3 regions of the Microbacterium sp. cx-59 genome follow, and region 1 is predicted to be linked to each of the others. Evidence: predicted binding sites of a transcription regulator. Region 1 holds the regulator's gene; each other region holds the start of a gene.

Region 1 (5,026 bases):
CCGGCCGCGTGAGGATGATGCGGCTGACTTCCTTGCGCTGCAGGGCCTGCACCGCCTTCGCCATCGCGAGGTACGTCTTTCCGGTACCGGCCGGACCGATGCCGAACACGATCGTGTTCTCCTCGATCGCATCAACGTACGCCTTCTGACCGAGGGTCTTCGGGCGGATGACTTTGCCCCGGGACGACAGGATCGCCTCGCCCATCACCTCGGACGGGCGGATGTCGCCGTCCGCGCGCAGCATCCGTCCCGCCGAGGTCACGTCGGCCGGGCCGACGTCGTGTCCGTCACGGGTCATAGTGAGCAACTCCTCGACAAGCTTCTTCGCCGCGGCGACGTCGGCCGCCGTCCCCGACAGGGTGATCTCGTTGCCGCGGACATGCACGTCGACGGTCGGATGTTCGCGCTCGACGACGCGGAGCAGTCGGTCCTGCGGACCGAGGACGCGAACCATCGCGATGCCGTCCGCGAGCAGACGTTCGACGGTGCGGTCTTCATCTCCCCCGGATGCGGGAACGCCGGGATCAGGCACCGGTGCTCCCCTCGTCGAGTCCGCCGGCGAGAACGTGGGCGTGCACGTGGAACACGGTCTGGCCCGCCGAAGCTCCGGTGTTGAACACCAGGCGGAACTCGCCGTCCGCGTGCTCGGCGGCGACCCGGTGGGCGAGGTCGACCACCTCGGCGAGCAGTGCGGGGTCTCCAGCGGCGAGTTCGACGACGTCGCGGTACTGCTGGGTCTTCGGGATCACCAGCAGATGCACCGGCGCCTGCGGCGCGATGTCACGAATGACGAAGGCTCGCTCGGTCTCGGCGACGATCTCGGACGGGATCTCGCCCTGCAGGATGCGCGTGAAGACGGAGGGCTCGCTCATTCGTCCAGTCTACCGACGGCGTCCCGCCGTCGGCGGAGCGTCACCACTGCCCCCGCGCGACCTCGAACGCGGCCAACGCGACCGGACCCGCCGTCGACGTGCGCAGCACGCTCTCCCCGAGCCGCACCGCACGCGCACCGGCGGCGGCGAACGCGTCGAGCTCGCTGCGGTCGATTCCGCCCTCGGGCCCGACGACGAGGAGCACCTCGGTCACCGATTCGTCGAGCTCGCGGACGACGTCGGTCAAGCGGTCCGACGCGGTGGGCTCCAGAACGAGGACCACGGATGCGGCGGCGCGCGCGGCGATCCGGGCGGTCGTCGTTACCGGCTCCACCTCGGGAATCCACGCGCGATGGGCCTGCTTCGCCGCCTCCCGGACGATGCCGGCCCAGCGGACGCGACCCTTCTCGGCCTTCTCCGCGCCCCAGCGGGAAACGCTGCGCACGGCCTGCCAGGGCACGATCACATCGACGCCGAGTTCGGTGGCGGCCTGGATGGCGAGCTCATCCCGGTCGCCCTTGGCGAGAGCCTGCACCAGCACCAGACGCGGCGTGCGCGCCGGCACGTGCCGACGCGCAGTGACGCGCACCGTGACTTCGCGCGGCGTCACGTCTTCCACGGCACCCTCGATCCAGAGGCCACAGCCGTCGCCGACCGTCACCGCTTCGCCCGGGCGCACCCGCCGCACCGAGGCGGCGTGGTGCGCCTCGGCTCCGGTCAGCGCGACGATGTCACCGACTGCGGCCGCGGCCGCATCCTCGACCAGAAAGTGCAGCGCCACCGGTCACCCGTTCCGGAAGCGGTCGCGGAGTTTGGCGAACAATCCCTGCTGGAACTCGGACAGCCTCGGAGCAGGAGCCTTGGTCTTCTTCGCGAAGTCCTCGATGAGCGCGCGTTCCTTCGCGTCCAGGCGCGTCGGCGTCACGACGTGCACTCCGATGCGGAGGTCGCCGCGCTGCGTGCCACGGAGCGGGGTGATGCCTCGCCCCTTGATCGTCAGCACGTCTCCCGCCTGCACGCCCGCGCGCAGTTCGAGATCGACGGGTCCGTCGAGCGACTCGATGCGGGTCGTCGTTCCGAGGATGGCATCGGGCATCGACACATCGAGGGTCGCGAGCAGGTCGTCGCCGTCACGGCTGAAGACCTCGTGAGGTGTGACGGTGATCTCCAGGTACAGGTCGCCGTGAGGTCCGCCCGCCGGTCCGACCTCGCCCGAGCCCGGGAGCTGCAGACGCAGACCCGTCTCGACCCCGGCCGGGATGTCGACGGAGACGGTGCGACGAGCGCGCACGCGACCCTGTCCCTGGCAGGTGGCGCACGGGTACGGGATGGTGGTGCCGTAGCCCTGGCAGGTGGCGCACGGCGCGCTCGTGACGACGTTGCCGATCAGGCTGCGGACCGTGCGCTGCACGTGTCCGGAGCCGTGGCAGATGTCGCAGGTCACGGGGGTCGTGCCCGGCTGACAGCATCCGCCCTCGCACGTCTCGCAGAGCACGGCCGTGTCGACCTCGAGGTCGCGGTGCGCCCCGAAGACGACGTCGCTGAGCTCCAGGGAGACGCGGACGAGGGCGTCCTGGCCGCGTTCGGCGCGCGACCGGGCGCGGACTCGACCACCCTGACCGCCACCGCCTCCGCCGAAGAACGTCTCGAAGATGTCGCCGAAGCCGCCGAAATTCGCGCCGCCGCCTCCGCCGAACCCACCGGAGTCGCCGCCCATGTCGTAGCGCCGACGCTGTTCGGTGTCGCTCAGCACGTCGTACGCGTGCGTGACGAGCTTGAACTTCTCGGCCGCATCGTCACCGGGGTTGACGTCCGGGTGCAGCTGGCGGGCCAGCTTTCGGTACGCCTTCTTGATCTCATCCGTGGTCGCCTCGCGCGAGACGCCCAGTACTTCGTAGTGGTCAGCCACTTTCGCCTTCCCGTCCGCGCCGTGCGCGGAGATCGTCTGCGAGCGCTCAGCGCGCCCGGTCGTCTTCGTCGAGCAGTCGGCTGAGGTAGTGGGCTACAGCCCGCACCGCCGCCAGATTGCTGGAGTAGTCCATGCGCATGGGGCCGAGCACGCCGATGCGCGCCTGCCCCACCGTGGCCTCGTAATCGCTGGCGACCACGGATGCCTCGACCAGGCCGAACGACGCGTTCTCACGCCCGATCGATGCGGCCAGCCCCTGCCCGTCGGCCACCATCTCGCTCATCAGCCGCATGAGCGTCACCTGCTCCTCGATGGCCTCCAGGAGCGGGTAGATGCTGCCCCGGAAGTCGCCCTCAGAGCGAGCGAGCGTCGCCGCCCCCGCCATCACGAGCCGGTCCTGTCGGAACTCGTCGAGCTCCTCCCCCACCACGCGCAGGATGGCGCGCAGCGCGCCGTCCGCGCGGGTCGGTACGGCGGGCGCGGCGACGGCTGCCTCGACCCGGCGGGTGCCCTCTCGCACCGACGCCCCGGTGACGAGTGCCGACACCGACGTCCGCAGCTGTGCGACCACCGTCTCGTCGAGCTCGTCGGGCGCGAACGCCACGCGCTGGGAGACGCGGCCCGTGTCGGTGACGAGGATCACGACGAGTCGCGACCCCCCGAGGTGCACGAGCTCGACGTGGGTGATGTTCGCACGCTCGAAGGACGGATACTGCACGAGCGCGACCTGACCGGTGAGCTGGGTGAGCGCGCGGACCGTGCGCGCCAGCAGGTCGTCGAGGTCGGCGGGGCCGTCGAGGAACGCCGTGATCGCGCTCCGCTGCGCGGTCGTCAGCGGGCGGAGCTCGGCGAGGTGGTTGACGAAGACGCGGTAGCCCTTGTCGGTGGGCACGCGACCCGACGAGGTGTGCGGCGCGACAATCAGTTCCTCGTCCTCCAGGAGCGCCATGTCGTTGCGGATCGTCGCCGCGGACACACCGAACGAGTGGCGGTCGACGATGGACTTGCTGCCCACCGGCTCTCGGGTCTCCACGTAGTCCTGCACGATCGCGCGGAGGACATCCAGACCACGTTCGCTGACCATGCGGATCCTTCCTGGCACTCGTGTACGGGGAGTGCCAATTCTAACCGGTCGTTCGCGCGGTGGGCAGATGACGGGTCCGTAGACTCGCGGCGGAGGCTCTGATGAACGACACCACCGTACCCACGACCGGCGGCACGATCGCCGGACGCAGCGACGCGGGGATCCGCCGTTTCCTCGGCATCCCCTACGCGCTGCCGCCCTTCGGCGAACACCGCTTCGGCCTGCCGCAGCCCGTTCCCGCGTGGGATGGCGAGTTCCGCGCGACCGACTTCGGACCCACGGCACCCCAGTCCCCGTACCCCGGCGCGATCGGGAAGCTGCTCCCGTCCGTGGCGATCGCGGGCGAGAACATCCTCACGCTGAACATCTGGGCCCCCGAGGATGCGGCGGGAGCGCCCGTCATGGTGTGGATCCACGGCGGTGCTCTCGAGCGCGGGACGAGCGCCCTGCCGTCGTACGACGGCACATCGTTCGCGCGCGACGGCGTGGTGTTCGTCTCGATCAACTACCGCCTCGGCGCGGAGGGATTCTCGGTCCTCGACGGCGTGCCGCGGAACCTCGGGCTCGAAGACGCCGCCGCCGCCGTGCACTGGGTGCAGCGCGAGATCGCGGCCTTCGGCGGCGACCCCGCCCGCGTGACGATCTTCGGCGAATCGGCGGGCGGCGCGATCGTTGCGGCGCTCGCGTCCCGGCCGGACGTCCGCGGCGCCCTCGCGGGTGCCATCGTGCAGAGCGGCCCGCTGGATGCAGAACCCGTCGAACGCGCCGCGCGAGTCACCGCCGCCATTGCGAAGCACCTCGGGATCCCTGCCACGCGGGAGGCGTTCGCGGATGTTCCGCCGGAGCGTCTCGTCGCCGCACGCGATGCACTCGCCGCCCGCAGCTCGCTCCTGCGATCAGCCCCCGGGCACACGATCGCACTCGATCCGGTCAGCCTGCCCGTCAGTCCGCGCACCGCCGTGGGAGATGCGGAGTTCCCGTTGCTGATCGGCACGAACACCGACGAGTACCGGCTGTGGTTCACGCCCGACGCCCTGCAGCGTCTCAACCGAGTCGCCCCTGCCGTCGCCCTCCTCGGCATGAAGGTGCCGTTCCGGGCCTGGCGGGCGTACCGCGACGCGCTCCCGTCCGCCTCCTCGGCCGAGCGACTCGGTCAGGTGT
Region 2 (5,026 bases), on a different contig from region 1:
GAGCATGTGGGCGACCCCGGAGGCCACGGCCTCCTGCTCCCAGTCGGGCACCTTGCCGCTCTTGCGCACCGAGGCGACAACGGCGATCAGCAGCGGTGCGCGCAGCGGCTTGGTCGACCGACCGCGCTTGTGCTCGGCCTTGTGGATGGCGCGACCCAGGCGTTCGCGGTCGTCGCCGCGCAGTTCGATCAGCCGCCACGGCCGCATCGACGAGTGGTCGGCGACGCGTCCGGCCGCAGCGATCGCGGCGAGCAGCTGCTCGCGGGTGGGGGCCTCGTCGGTCACCCGTGACATCGACCGCCGGGCGAGCATCGCCTCCGCGGCGGTCGCGGTCACTTGTCGTCCGCCTCGGGGGTGAACTCGAGGGCGAGGGAGTTCATGCAGTAGCGGTCACCCGTGGGGGTGCCGAAACCGTCGGGGAACACGTGGCCGAGGTGGGACCCGCAGCTCGCGCAGCGCACCTCGGTGCGCACCATCCCGTGGGCGTTGTCTTCGATGAGCTCGACCGCCTCGGGGCGCACCGACTCGTAGAAGCTCGGCCATCCGCAGTGCGAGTCGAACTTCGTTCCGCTCTGGAAGAGTTCTGCCCCGCAGGCGGCACAGGCGTAGAGGCCGGCGCGGCTCTCATCGAGCAGTTCGCCCGTCCAGGCGCGCTCGGTGGCGGACTCGCGCAGCACGGCGAACTTCTCGTCGCCCAGCTCGTCGCGCCATTGTTCGTCGGACTTGTTCACCGCGTAGCTCACAGTTTTCCCTTCGTCGGTTCTATTCAACCCCGTTCCGCGCGCACCTGTTCCGGGTGTTACCGACGAGTTCGCCCGCACAGCGCCCACAATGGTTCGGTGAGTGCGGCAACCGAGGGCGAGTGGGTCGCCGTGATCGACCGCTACGAGCGGTTCGCCCGTCTCGAAGCTCCGGGCCGTTCGGCGCTGTACGGCGCGTGGGCGGAGACCGTGCGGGATGACGCCGGTGTCGCACGTGTGCTCGCACAGATCCCGGACACGCACCGGCAGCCTCCGCTCGTGTTCGCGGTGAGTCGGATGCTGGGCGCTCCCGAAGATCCGCCGACCGCATGGCGTGCGTGGGTGCTGGCGCACGCGGATGCGCTGGTCGCGGAGTGCCGCATCCGCAGCATCCAGACCAACGAGCCCCTGCGCTGCGCGGCGCTCCTGCCGGCGCTGGATCTCATCGACGGCCCGATCGCTCTTCTCGAAGTGGGGGCGAGCGCCGGCCTGTGCCTTTACCCGGACCGGTTCTCGTACCGGTACCGGATGCCGGACGGTCACGTCCACGCGATCGATCCCGTGAGCGGGCCGAGCACCGTGACGCTCGAATCGACCTGGATCGGCGGTGAACCCCCCACCGGCCTTCCCGAGATCGTCTGGCGTGCGGGCATCGACCTCGCCCCGCTCGATGTGCGCCGACCGGCCGACCGGGCGTGGCTCACGGATCTGGTCTGGCCGGGCGAAACGGGTCGCCGCGAGCGGATCGACGCCGCGGCCGACATCGCTGCGGCGGATCCTCCGCACCTCGAGACGGCCGATGCGACGGATGCCGACGCGCTCGACGCGCTCGCCGCATCCGCTCCCGCCGGCGCCACGCTCGTCGTCACGACCCCGGGCGTCCTCGCGCACGTGCCCGGCCGCCGGCGGCACGCCGCCATCGCCGCCGCACGCGGAGCGGGACGATGGGTGACGCTGGACGCTCCCGCGCTGCACAACGGATGGACGACGCCGATCGACGCGGCGAGCTGGCCCGCATCCCGCTTCGCGCTCGCACTCGACGGCGAAGTCCTGGCCGCCGTGGACCCGCTCGGCGCTTCCGTGGAGTGGCGTCGCGGCATCGACGCCGACCGCGGCTAGCGTGAGATCGTGCCCCTGACCGACTCCGATCCGACGACCGCGCGCCCGGCGCTCGAGGAGTCTGCGGTCGACGTGCAGGGCTTGAGTGATCGGGATGCGGGCATCCTCGCGTTCGAGTCCCGCTGGGGCGCGCACGGGGGAGCGAAGGAAGAGGCGATCCGGTCGGAGCTCGGCCTCGCCCCGGCACGCTACTACCAACTGCTCGGGCGCCTCATCGACACGGAGGCCGCGCTCGCGCACGAGCCCATGCTGGTCGCGCGACTGCGCCGCATCCGGGACGAACGGCGCCGGGAACGATCCACCCGCGGCGTACGCGCTGCCGGCTGACGGCCCGTCGCGTCGGATCCCCACGCTCGCCCGGGTAGCATCGGGGGGTGCCGCGTGAGACCTATTCCCGAGATCGCTTCGACGATCTCCCGGAAGGATCCGGGCGCGTGGGCGCTCACCGGGCCGAGAATCCCCGTCTGCGCTCGGGTGTCATCATCCTCTGGGCGCTCGTGGCGACCATCCTGCTCGTCGGGATCGGAATCTTCGGCAGCCTGATCGTCTCGGGGCGCATCACGCTGGTTCCCGCGTCCACACCGACCCCCACCGCGACGGCCGAGCCGGAGGCGACCATCGACACGTCGTTCGCGGTCAACGTGCTGAACGCCACGGGTGAGTCGGGCCTCGCGACCACCATGAAGGATCAGATCGTCGCCGCCGGCTGGAACGCCGACACGGTGTTGCCGAGCCAGGCCAGCACGTCGGACTTCGCGGAGACGACCGTCTACTACGCGTTCCCCGCCGACGAAGCGGCGGCCCGCGGGCTCGCCGGCGTCATCGGCGGCGCGGCCGTCGCGCTCAGCGAGGTCTATCAGCCGATCGACGACCCCGGAACGGCCGACCTCGACGAGAGCCAGAACAAGCTGCTCACCGTCGTGATCGGCCTGGATCGCACGGCCGCGGGGGCGACTCCGTCCACGACGCCCGCGTCCTGACGGCATCCCGCCGGCTGTCGGCGAATTCGACGCTCGGCCGCGGCGCGGGGCTGTCGGCGCCCCCGCCGAGAGGCCTGTGTTTCGGCCGCGTAAACGTTGTGCGCCACGGGTGTCAACACTGCCGGATCGGGCCTTTCCGGCCATTCCCGGCTCCATACGATGAAGTGGTATTCAACGCTTCAGGAGATTCGCATGGCACAGGGCACCGTCAAATGGTTCAACGCCGAAAAGGGCTTCGGGTTCATCACGTCGGGTGACGGCCAGGACGTCTTCGTGCACTACTCGAACATCGACATGACCGGCTTCCGTGTTCTGGAAGAGGGCCAGGCCGTCGAGTTCACCGTCGGCAGCGGCCAGAAAGGCCCGCAGGCCGAGTCGGTGCGCGTTCTCGCCTGACCCTTCCGCATCCGCGACCCCCGCTGCCCCTCGGGCGCCGGGGGTCGCTGCGCGTCCCCGCCGCGTCCCCACTCCACTCACCCTCCCGCGAGACGGGATCGGGGCGCCGAGACAGCGGGGTAACCCCCCTGTCTCGGCGCGAAGATCCCGTCTCGCGGATGGAAGAGAGGCGGGGGGAGGGGAGCGGGAGAAGGCGGGGCGGATGCGGCGGCGCGGGGGCGACCGCATCCGGAATCGTGTTCGCCGTGGGCGAGGCGGGACGCCCCGCGGCAGCTTGCACTCCCCGGGGGTGAGTGCCAGAATGAGTTAGCACTCACGTTTGATGAGTGCTAACTGACGGTAAGCCCAACGTCCGGGAGGGACGACCACACATGGCAAAAATCATCGCTTTCGATGAGGAGGCCCGTCGCGGCCTCGAGCGCGGCCTCAACATTCTGGCCGACGCGGTCAAGGTGACTCTGGGACCCCGCGGTCGCAACGTCGTTCTCGAGAAGAAGTGGGGCGCCCCCACGATCACGAACGACGGTGTCTCGATCGCCAAGGAGATCGAGCTCGACGACCCGTACGAGAAGATCGGTGCGGAGCTCGTCAAGGAGGTCGCCAAGAAGACCGACGACGTCGCCGGTGACGGCACGACCACCGCGACCGTCCTCGCTCAGGCACTCGTTCGCGAGGGCCTTCGCAACGTCGCCGCAGGCGCCGACCCCATCTCGCTCAAGCGCGGCATCGAGAAAGCCGTCGCGGCCGTGACAGAGGCGCTCCTGTCCGACGCCAAGGAGATCGAGTCCAAGGAGCAGATCGCCGCCACCGCGTCGATCTCCGCCGCAGACCCGGCCATCGGCGCGCTCATCGCCGAGGCGATCGACAAGGTCGGCAAGGAGGGTGTGGTCACCGTTGAGGAGTCCAACACCTTCGGCACCGAGCTCGAGCTCACCGAGGGCATGCGCTTCGACAAGGGTTACCTCAACCCCTACTTCGTGACCGACCCGGAGCGTCAGGAAGCGGTCTTCGAAGACCCGTACATCCTGATCGCGAACCAGAAGATCTCGAACATCAAGGACCTGCTGCCGATCGTCGACAAGGTGATCCAGGACGGCAAGGAACTCCTCATCATCGCCGAGGACGTCGAGGGCGAAGCTCTCGCGACCCTGGTGCTGAACAAGATCCGTGGCATCTTCAAGTCGGTCGCCGTCAAGGCTCCCGGCTTCGGTGACCGTCGCAAGGCGCAGCTGCAGGACATCGCCATCCTCACCGGTGGCCAGGTCATCACCGAGGAAGTCGGTCTCAAGCTCGAGAACGCGACGCTCGACCTGCTCGGCCGCGCACGCAAGGTCATCATCACCAAGGACGAGACCACCATCGTCGAAGGTGCGGGCGACTCGGCTCAGATCGAGGGTCGCGTGACCCAGATCCGTCGCGAGATCGAGAACACCGACAGCGACTACGACCGCGAGAAGCTCCAGGAGCGTCTCGCGAAGCTCGCCGGTGGCGTCGCCGTCATCAAGGCGGGTGCCGCGACCGAGGTCGAGCTCAAGGAGCGCAAGCACCGCATCGAGGACGCCGTTCGCAACGCGAAGGCGGCCGTCGAAGAGGGTGTCGTCCCCGGTGGTGGCGTGGCCCTCATCCAGGCCGGCAAGAAGGCGTTCGCGACCCTCGAGCTCACGGGCGACGAGGCAACCGGTGCGAACATCGTCAAGGTCGCCATCGAGGCCCCACTCAAGCAGATCGCGCTGAACGCCGGTCTCGAGCCCGGTGTCGTCGCGAACAAGGTCGCAGACCTGCCCGTCGGAC
Region 3 (5,026 bases), on a different contig from region 1:
ACCTCACGACCGACGTCGAGCTGCTGGGGGAGACGGTCGACGACGCAGCGGGCGAGGCGTTCGACAAGGTCGCGCGCATCCTCGGCCTGCCCTACCCGGGCGGCCCCGAGATCGACCGTGTCGCCGCTGCCGGCGATCCCGCCGCCATCCGCTTCCCCCGCGGACTCACGCGCGCATCCGACATGGATCGGCACCGCTACGACTTCTCGTTCTCGGGGCTGAAGACGGCCGTCGCGCGGTACGTGGAGCAGACTCCGGAGCCGTCCGTGCCCGACGTTGCGGCATCGTTCCGCGAGTCCGTCGTCGATGTGCTCGTCACCAAGGCGCTCGATGCGTGCGCCCGCTTCGGCGTCCCCCGCCTGCTGCTCGGCGGTGGCGTGATCGCGAACCGGCGGCTCCGCGATGTCGCCCTCGAGCGCGGTGCGGCGGCGGGCGTGGCGGTCCGCATCCCGCCGCTGAGCCTCTGCACCGACAATGGCGCGATGATCGCCGCGCTCGCCTCCGAGCTGATCATGTCGGGGCGACGACCGTCGACCCTGTCGTTCGGCGCGGATTCGACGCTGCCGGTCACCGAGATCCAGGTCGCCGAGTCCCCGGCGGTGGTCCCGGCATGACCGAGCGGGAGGCGGGACCGGAGACGGATGCGGCGGATGCCTCTGCGCAGCCGATTCTGGCCGCCGCCGAGGCGCTCGCTCCCGAGACGGCGCGGCCGCGCCCCCCGGCGCCCCCGGTCCCGACCTCCGTCGAGGCGCCGTCGACCGACGTGGAGACGCCTGTCGCCGAGGCCGTTCTGCCGGGCACGCACCGCGGCGGTTTCACGCGCCCGCCGACCGCGCCCCTCGCACTCGCGTCGTTCGGCGCGAACGAGCCGCGGATCGAGTTCGTGCCAGCGACGGGAACGTCGGTGGCGCCGGTCGCCGCCGTTCGACCGGCGAACCTGGCGGCGATCGGCCTCGGCTTCGCCGTCGTCGGGCTCATCGCGTCGTTCGTCGTCGGCCTCGCGCTGCCGATCGCGCTCGCCGGGCTCGTGCTCGGCGCGCTGTCTCTGCGCCGCCGCGCCGAGTCGCGTCAGATGGCGATCTGGGCGATCGCGCTCGGCGCGCTCGCGGTGATCTACAGCGCCGGATGGCTGGTGTGGGCCGCGTACCGCGCCGGATGGTGGGGCTGACGGCGCGACTGCGCGCTCAGCCCACGCGGTCGGCGAGCAGCGCGCGACGCCGCCCACCCGTGCGGGTGAGGATCAGCGTCGCTCCTGCGTCGCCCGAGAGTTTCAGCCGCGTCCGCAGCGTCGCCGGGTCGATGTCCACGCCGCGCTTCTTGATCTCGAGGCGCCCGATGCCCCGTTCCTTGAGCGCTCGGGCGAGCTTCTTCGTGTCCAACGGCAGTTCTTCGCGGATGCGGAACGACTGCACGAACGGACTCGTGACGGCCGCATCCGACGTCAGGTACGCGATCCTCGGGTCGAGCATCCCGGCATCGAGCGCGCGCGCGACGTCTCCGATCAGGCGCGCGCGGATGACGGCCCCCTCGGGCTCGTGCAGGAACTCCCCGAGCTCGCGCGGCGGGGCGTCCTCGGTGTCGCCCGCGGCCGTCAGCTCGTGGGCCTGATCCCCCCGGATGACGAGCGCCGCGCGCCGCACCCCCTCGCGGGCGAGCGCCCCCGACCACAGCACGAGCTCGATCGTCGATCCGTCCACGCTGATCCACTGCGCCTCGGCGGCCTCCGGAATGTCGGCGCGCTCGAAGCCGGGGCCGAGTTTGATGCCGGTGGGCACGCGTTCGGCCAGCGCGAACGCCCAGTCGAGCGACGGTGTGTAGTCCGAGGCGCGCAGGCGCGTCGTGTCGTCGTGGCCGGCGCTTCGACGCGCGGGGTCGAGCCACACGGCGTCGATGCCCTCGAGCGGGGTCTCCTCCGCGCGGGAGTGGAGCACGCGGATGTCGTCCCCGAACGGCGCCAGGTTGTAAGCGGCGACCGCGGCGGTGACCTCGTCGGCGTCGACGGCCGTCACCCGCATCCCGAGCGCCGCGACGCCGAGGGCGTCGCCGCCGATACCGCAGCCGAGGTCGGCGACGTGCGTGCGTTCGCCGCGGGGCGCGAGCGCCGCGAAGCGGGCGGCGTGCCGGGCGGCGATCCCGAGCCGTGTCGCCTGTTCGAGACCTGCCCGGGTGAACAGCATCCCGTCGGCGAACTGCGCGAACTTCGCGCGCGCCCGCGTGCGGAGCCGCGCCTGCGTCACCACGACCGCGACGAGCTCGGGGGAGTGCCCCTGCGCTCGCAGCCGGCCGACAGCGGATGCGGCGTCGTCGGTGGACTCGACCGTGCCGACCTCATCGAGCAGCCGTAGGCCCTCGGGGGTGAGCAGCGTACGCAGGTCCGCCATCTCCATCCCGCCAGCCTACGGTCGGCGGCGCGTCCGCTGTCGTGAGGCGGGCTCGTGGCGTGGCGAACGGGCGCGGATTGGCACTCGCGTTGCACGAGTGCCAGGACGCCTCTAGACTTGCATTAGCACTCTCGATGTGAGGGTGCTAATGAGTCTTCCGTTTCACGAAGCGAGAAAGAAGAGGTAGACCGTGTCGGTTTCCATCAAGCCGCTCGAGGACCGCATCGTCATCCAGCAGGTCGAGGCAGAGCAGACCACCGCGAGTGGTCTGGTCATCCCCGACACCGCCAAGGAGAAGCCCCAGGAGGGCGAGGTCGTGGCTGTCGGCCCCGGCCGCATCGATGACAACGGCAACCGCGTTCCGCTCGACGTCGCCGTGGGCGACCGCGTCATCTACAGCAAGTACGGCGGAACCGAGGTCAAGTTCGGTGCCGACGAGTACCTCGTGCTCTCGGCCCGCGACGTGCTCGCGGTCGTCGTTCGCTGACGATCCTCTGACGAAGGGCCCGACCACTCCGGTGGTCGGGCCCTTCTCTTTTTCGCGCCCCTCCCTGGGGAGAGGAGCGGCGGGAAGAGCGCGGTGGCAGGATCCCGCGGGTGATCGGCAGCACACCGGATGCGGCGCCGCATCCCGTGTCCTTCCCCCGCCGTAGGCTGAGGAGGTGACTCCGAATGCCTCCGCAGACCAGACCACCGCGGGCGGGCTGTACGCGTTCGGCGCCTACTTCCTCTGGGGATTCCTGCCGCTGTACTTCGTGCTGCTGGCACCGATCGGTCCCTTCGAGATCGTCGCGTGGCGCATCCTGCTGTCGCTGGTGTTCTGCGCGCTGCTGATCCTCGTGACCCGGTCGTGGGGGCGGCTGGTCGCGATTCTGCGCCAACCCCGGCTGCTCGGGCTCACGGCGCTCGCGGGCGCCCTCATCTACGTCAACTGGCAGGTCTTCCTGTACGCCGCCCTGAGCGGACACGTCATCGAGACGAGCCTCGGGTACTTCATCAACCCGATCGTCACGGTGCTGCTCGGCGTCCTGCTGCTGCGTGAACGTCTCCGTCTCACGCAGTGGATCGCGATCGGCCTCGCCGCGATCGCGGTCGGCGTTATCGTCGTTGGCTACGGCGTGTTCCCGTGGATCGCGCTGTCGCTCGCCTTCTCGTTCGGCTTCTACGGACTCGTGAAGAAGAAGATCGGCCCGGCCGTCGATGCGGTCAGCGGGCTCACCCTCGAGTCGGCCTGGCTGACCCCGGTCGCGCTCGTGCAGCTCGGTGTGGTGGCCGCGACGGGTGGCCTTCTCGTCGTCTCCGTGGGCATGCCGCAGACGGCGCTTCTTGCGGCCGCGGGCATCGCCACCGCGACGCCCCTGCTCATGTTCGCCGCCGCCGCCCGGCGCGCCCCGTTGAGCCTGCTCGGCATCATGCAGTTCGTCGCTCCGGTCCTGCAGTTCGTCATCGGAGCGTGGCTGCTGGGCGAAGAGATGACGACGGGCCGCTGGATCGGATTCGCGATCGTCTGGGTCGCCCTGATCCTGCTGACCACCGACTCGCTCCTCGCGGCGCGCCGCACGCGACGCGGGCGAGCGGATGCGGCGACCGCCCGCGAGCGCGACGACGCGCCCTCGGATGTCGCAGAACTGACGTGATCGCGCGGCAAACGGGCACGACGGGGGTTCGCAGAGGTGCTCGCTCACGCAGAGGAACTCACAGCAATTTGATAACGATTGAGTAGCGAAACCTTCCGTTAACACATCGCAACATGTGCGACGCGGTCCCTTGGCTAGGTTTGTCACAATTCGCGCGGCGACGAGCCCGCGTTTCCGACTCTCACCAAGGAGCACCATGCGCGCTTTCCCGCGTTCCGGTACCGCAAAGGTCCTGGGCGGCATCGCCCTGATCGGCGCGAGTGCACTCGTTCTGGCCGGATGTAGCGGCGGCGGTGGCAGCGATGCCACGTCGACCGAGGCAGCCGGTTCGGACTTCCCGATCGACTGCGACGCGGCCCAGCCCGCGTCCTACACCCCGGAGTTCAGCTCGACCTCCGAGGGCCCCGGCACCGACCTGACCTACAAGATCGGTACCGCTCTGCCGGTCACCGGCAACCTGGCGTTCCTCGGACCGCCCGAGATCTCCGCCACCCAGTACGCGACCTCCGAGGTCAACGCGGCTGCTAAGGGCGTCACGGTCGACCTGATCCAGGGCGACTCGGGTGACACCGACAACAAGGCTTACGAGACCGAGATCCCCCGCCTCCTCGGCGAGGGCGCGACCGCCATCATCGGCGCCGCATCCTCGGGTACCTCGCTGCAGTTCATCGACCAGGTCATCGCGGCCGACGCGATCCAGTTCTCCCCGGCCAACACGTCGGCAGCCTTCACCGGCTACGAGGACAAGGGCCTCTACTGGCGCACCGCCCCCTCGGACGTGCTCCAGGGCGAGGTGCTCGGCAACCTGATCGCGGCCGACGGCAACGAGACGCTGGGCATGATCGTGCTCAACGACTCCTACGGCACCGGACTCGCGTGCTTCACGAAGGCCGCCTTCGAGGCAGCCGGCGGATCGGTCGTCGCGGCGTCGCTCTACAACACGGGTGACACCAACTTCTCGGCCCAGGTCGAGGACGTCATGGCGGCCAACCCCGACTCGATCGCCCT

What was found. The regulator HrcA, encoded in region 1, represses chaperone genes, less so after heat shock. The targets are predictions, from matches to a motif close to TTNGCACTCGNNNNNNNCGAGTGCNAA.
Region 2: groL (chaperonin GroEL) is a predicted target of HrcA. The motif match lies at 3,542-3,568, and genes of this name have one in related genera.
Region 3: groES (co-chaperone GroES) is a predicted target of HrcA. The motif match lies at 2,459-2,485, and genes of this name have one in related genera.

What each region holds. Positions count from the first base shown of each region.
Region 1 is NZ_JAJHGO010000003.1:84,111-89,136, reverse strand. Features, by position in the region: gene LMI96_RS02860 (PhoH family protein) at 1-454, opposite strand, end outside; gene LMI96_RS02855 (HIT domain-containing protein) at 525-872, opposite strand; gene LMI96_RS02850 (16S rRNA (uracil(1498)-N(3))-methyltransferase) at 913-1,653, opposite strand; gene dnaJ (molecular chaperone DnaJ) at 1,657-2,781, opposite strand; gene hrcA (heat-inducible transcriptional repressor HrcA) at 2,828-3,865, opposite strand; gene LMI96_RS02835 (carboxylesterase/lipase family protein) at 3,967-5,026, shown strand, end outside.
Region 2 is NZ_JAJHGO010000008.1:64,562-69,587, reverse strand. Features, by position in the region: gene LMI96_RS11060 (nitroreductase family protein) at 1-312, opposite strand, end outside; gene msrB (peptide-methionine (R)-S-oxide reductase MsrB) at 333-743, opposite strand; gene LMI96_RS11050 (DUF2332 family protein) at 840-1,859, shown strand; gene LMI96_RS11045 (DUF3263 domain-containing protein) at 1,869-2,186, shown strand; gene LMI96_RS11040 (LytR C-terminal domain-containing protein) at 2,294-2,839, shown strand; gene LMI96_RS11035 (cold-shock protein) at 3,032-3,235, shown strand; gene groL (chaperonin GroEL) at 3,607-5,026, shown strand, end outside.
Region 3 is NZ_JAJHGO010000006.1:65,865-70,890, reverse strand. Features, by position in the region: gene tsaD (tRNA (adenosine(37)-N6)-threonylcarbamoyltransferase complex transferase subunit TsaD) at 1-614, shown strand, start outside; gene LMI96_RS06765 (hypothetical protein) at 611-1,168, shown strand; gene LMI96_RS06760 (class I SAM-dependent methyltransferase) at 1,185-2,387, opposite strand; gene groES (co-chaperone GroES) at 2,572-2,868, shown strand; gene rarD (EamA family transporter RarD) at 3,044-4,018, shown strand; gene LMI96_RS06745 (ABC transporter substrate-binding protein) at 4,215-5,026, shown strand, end outside.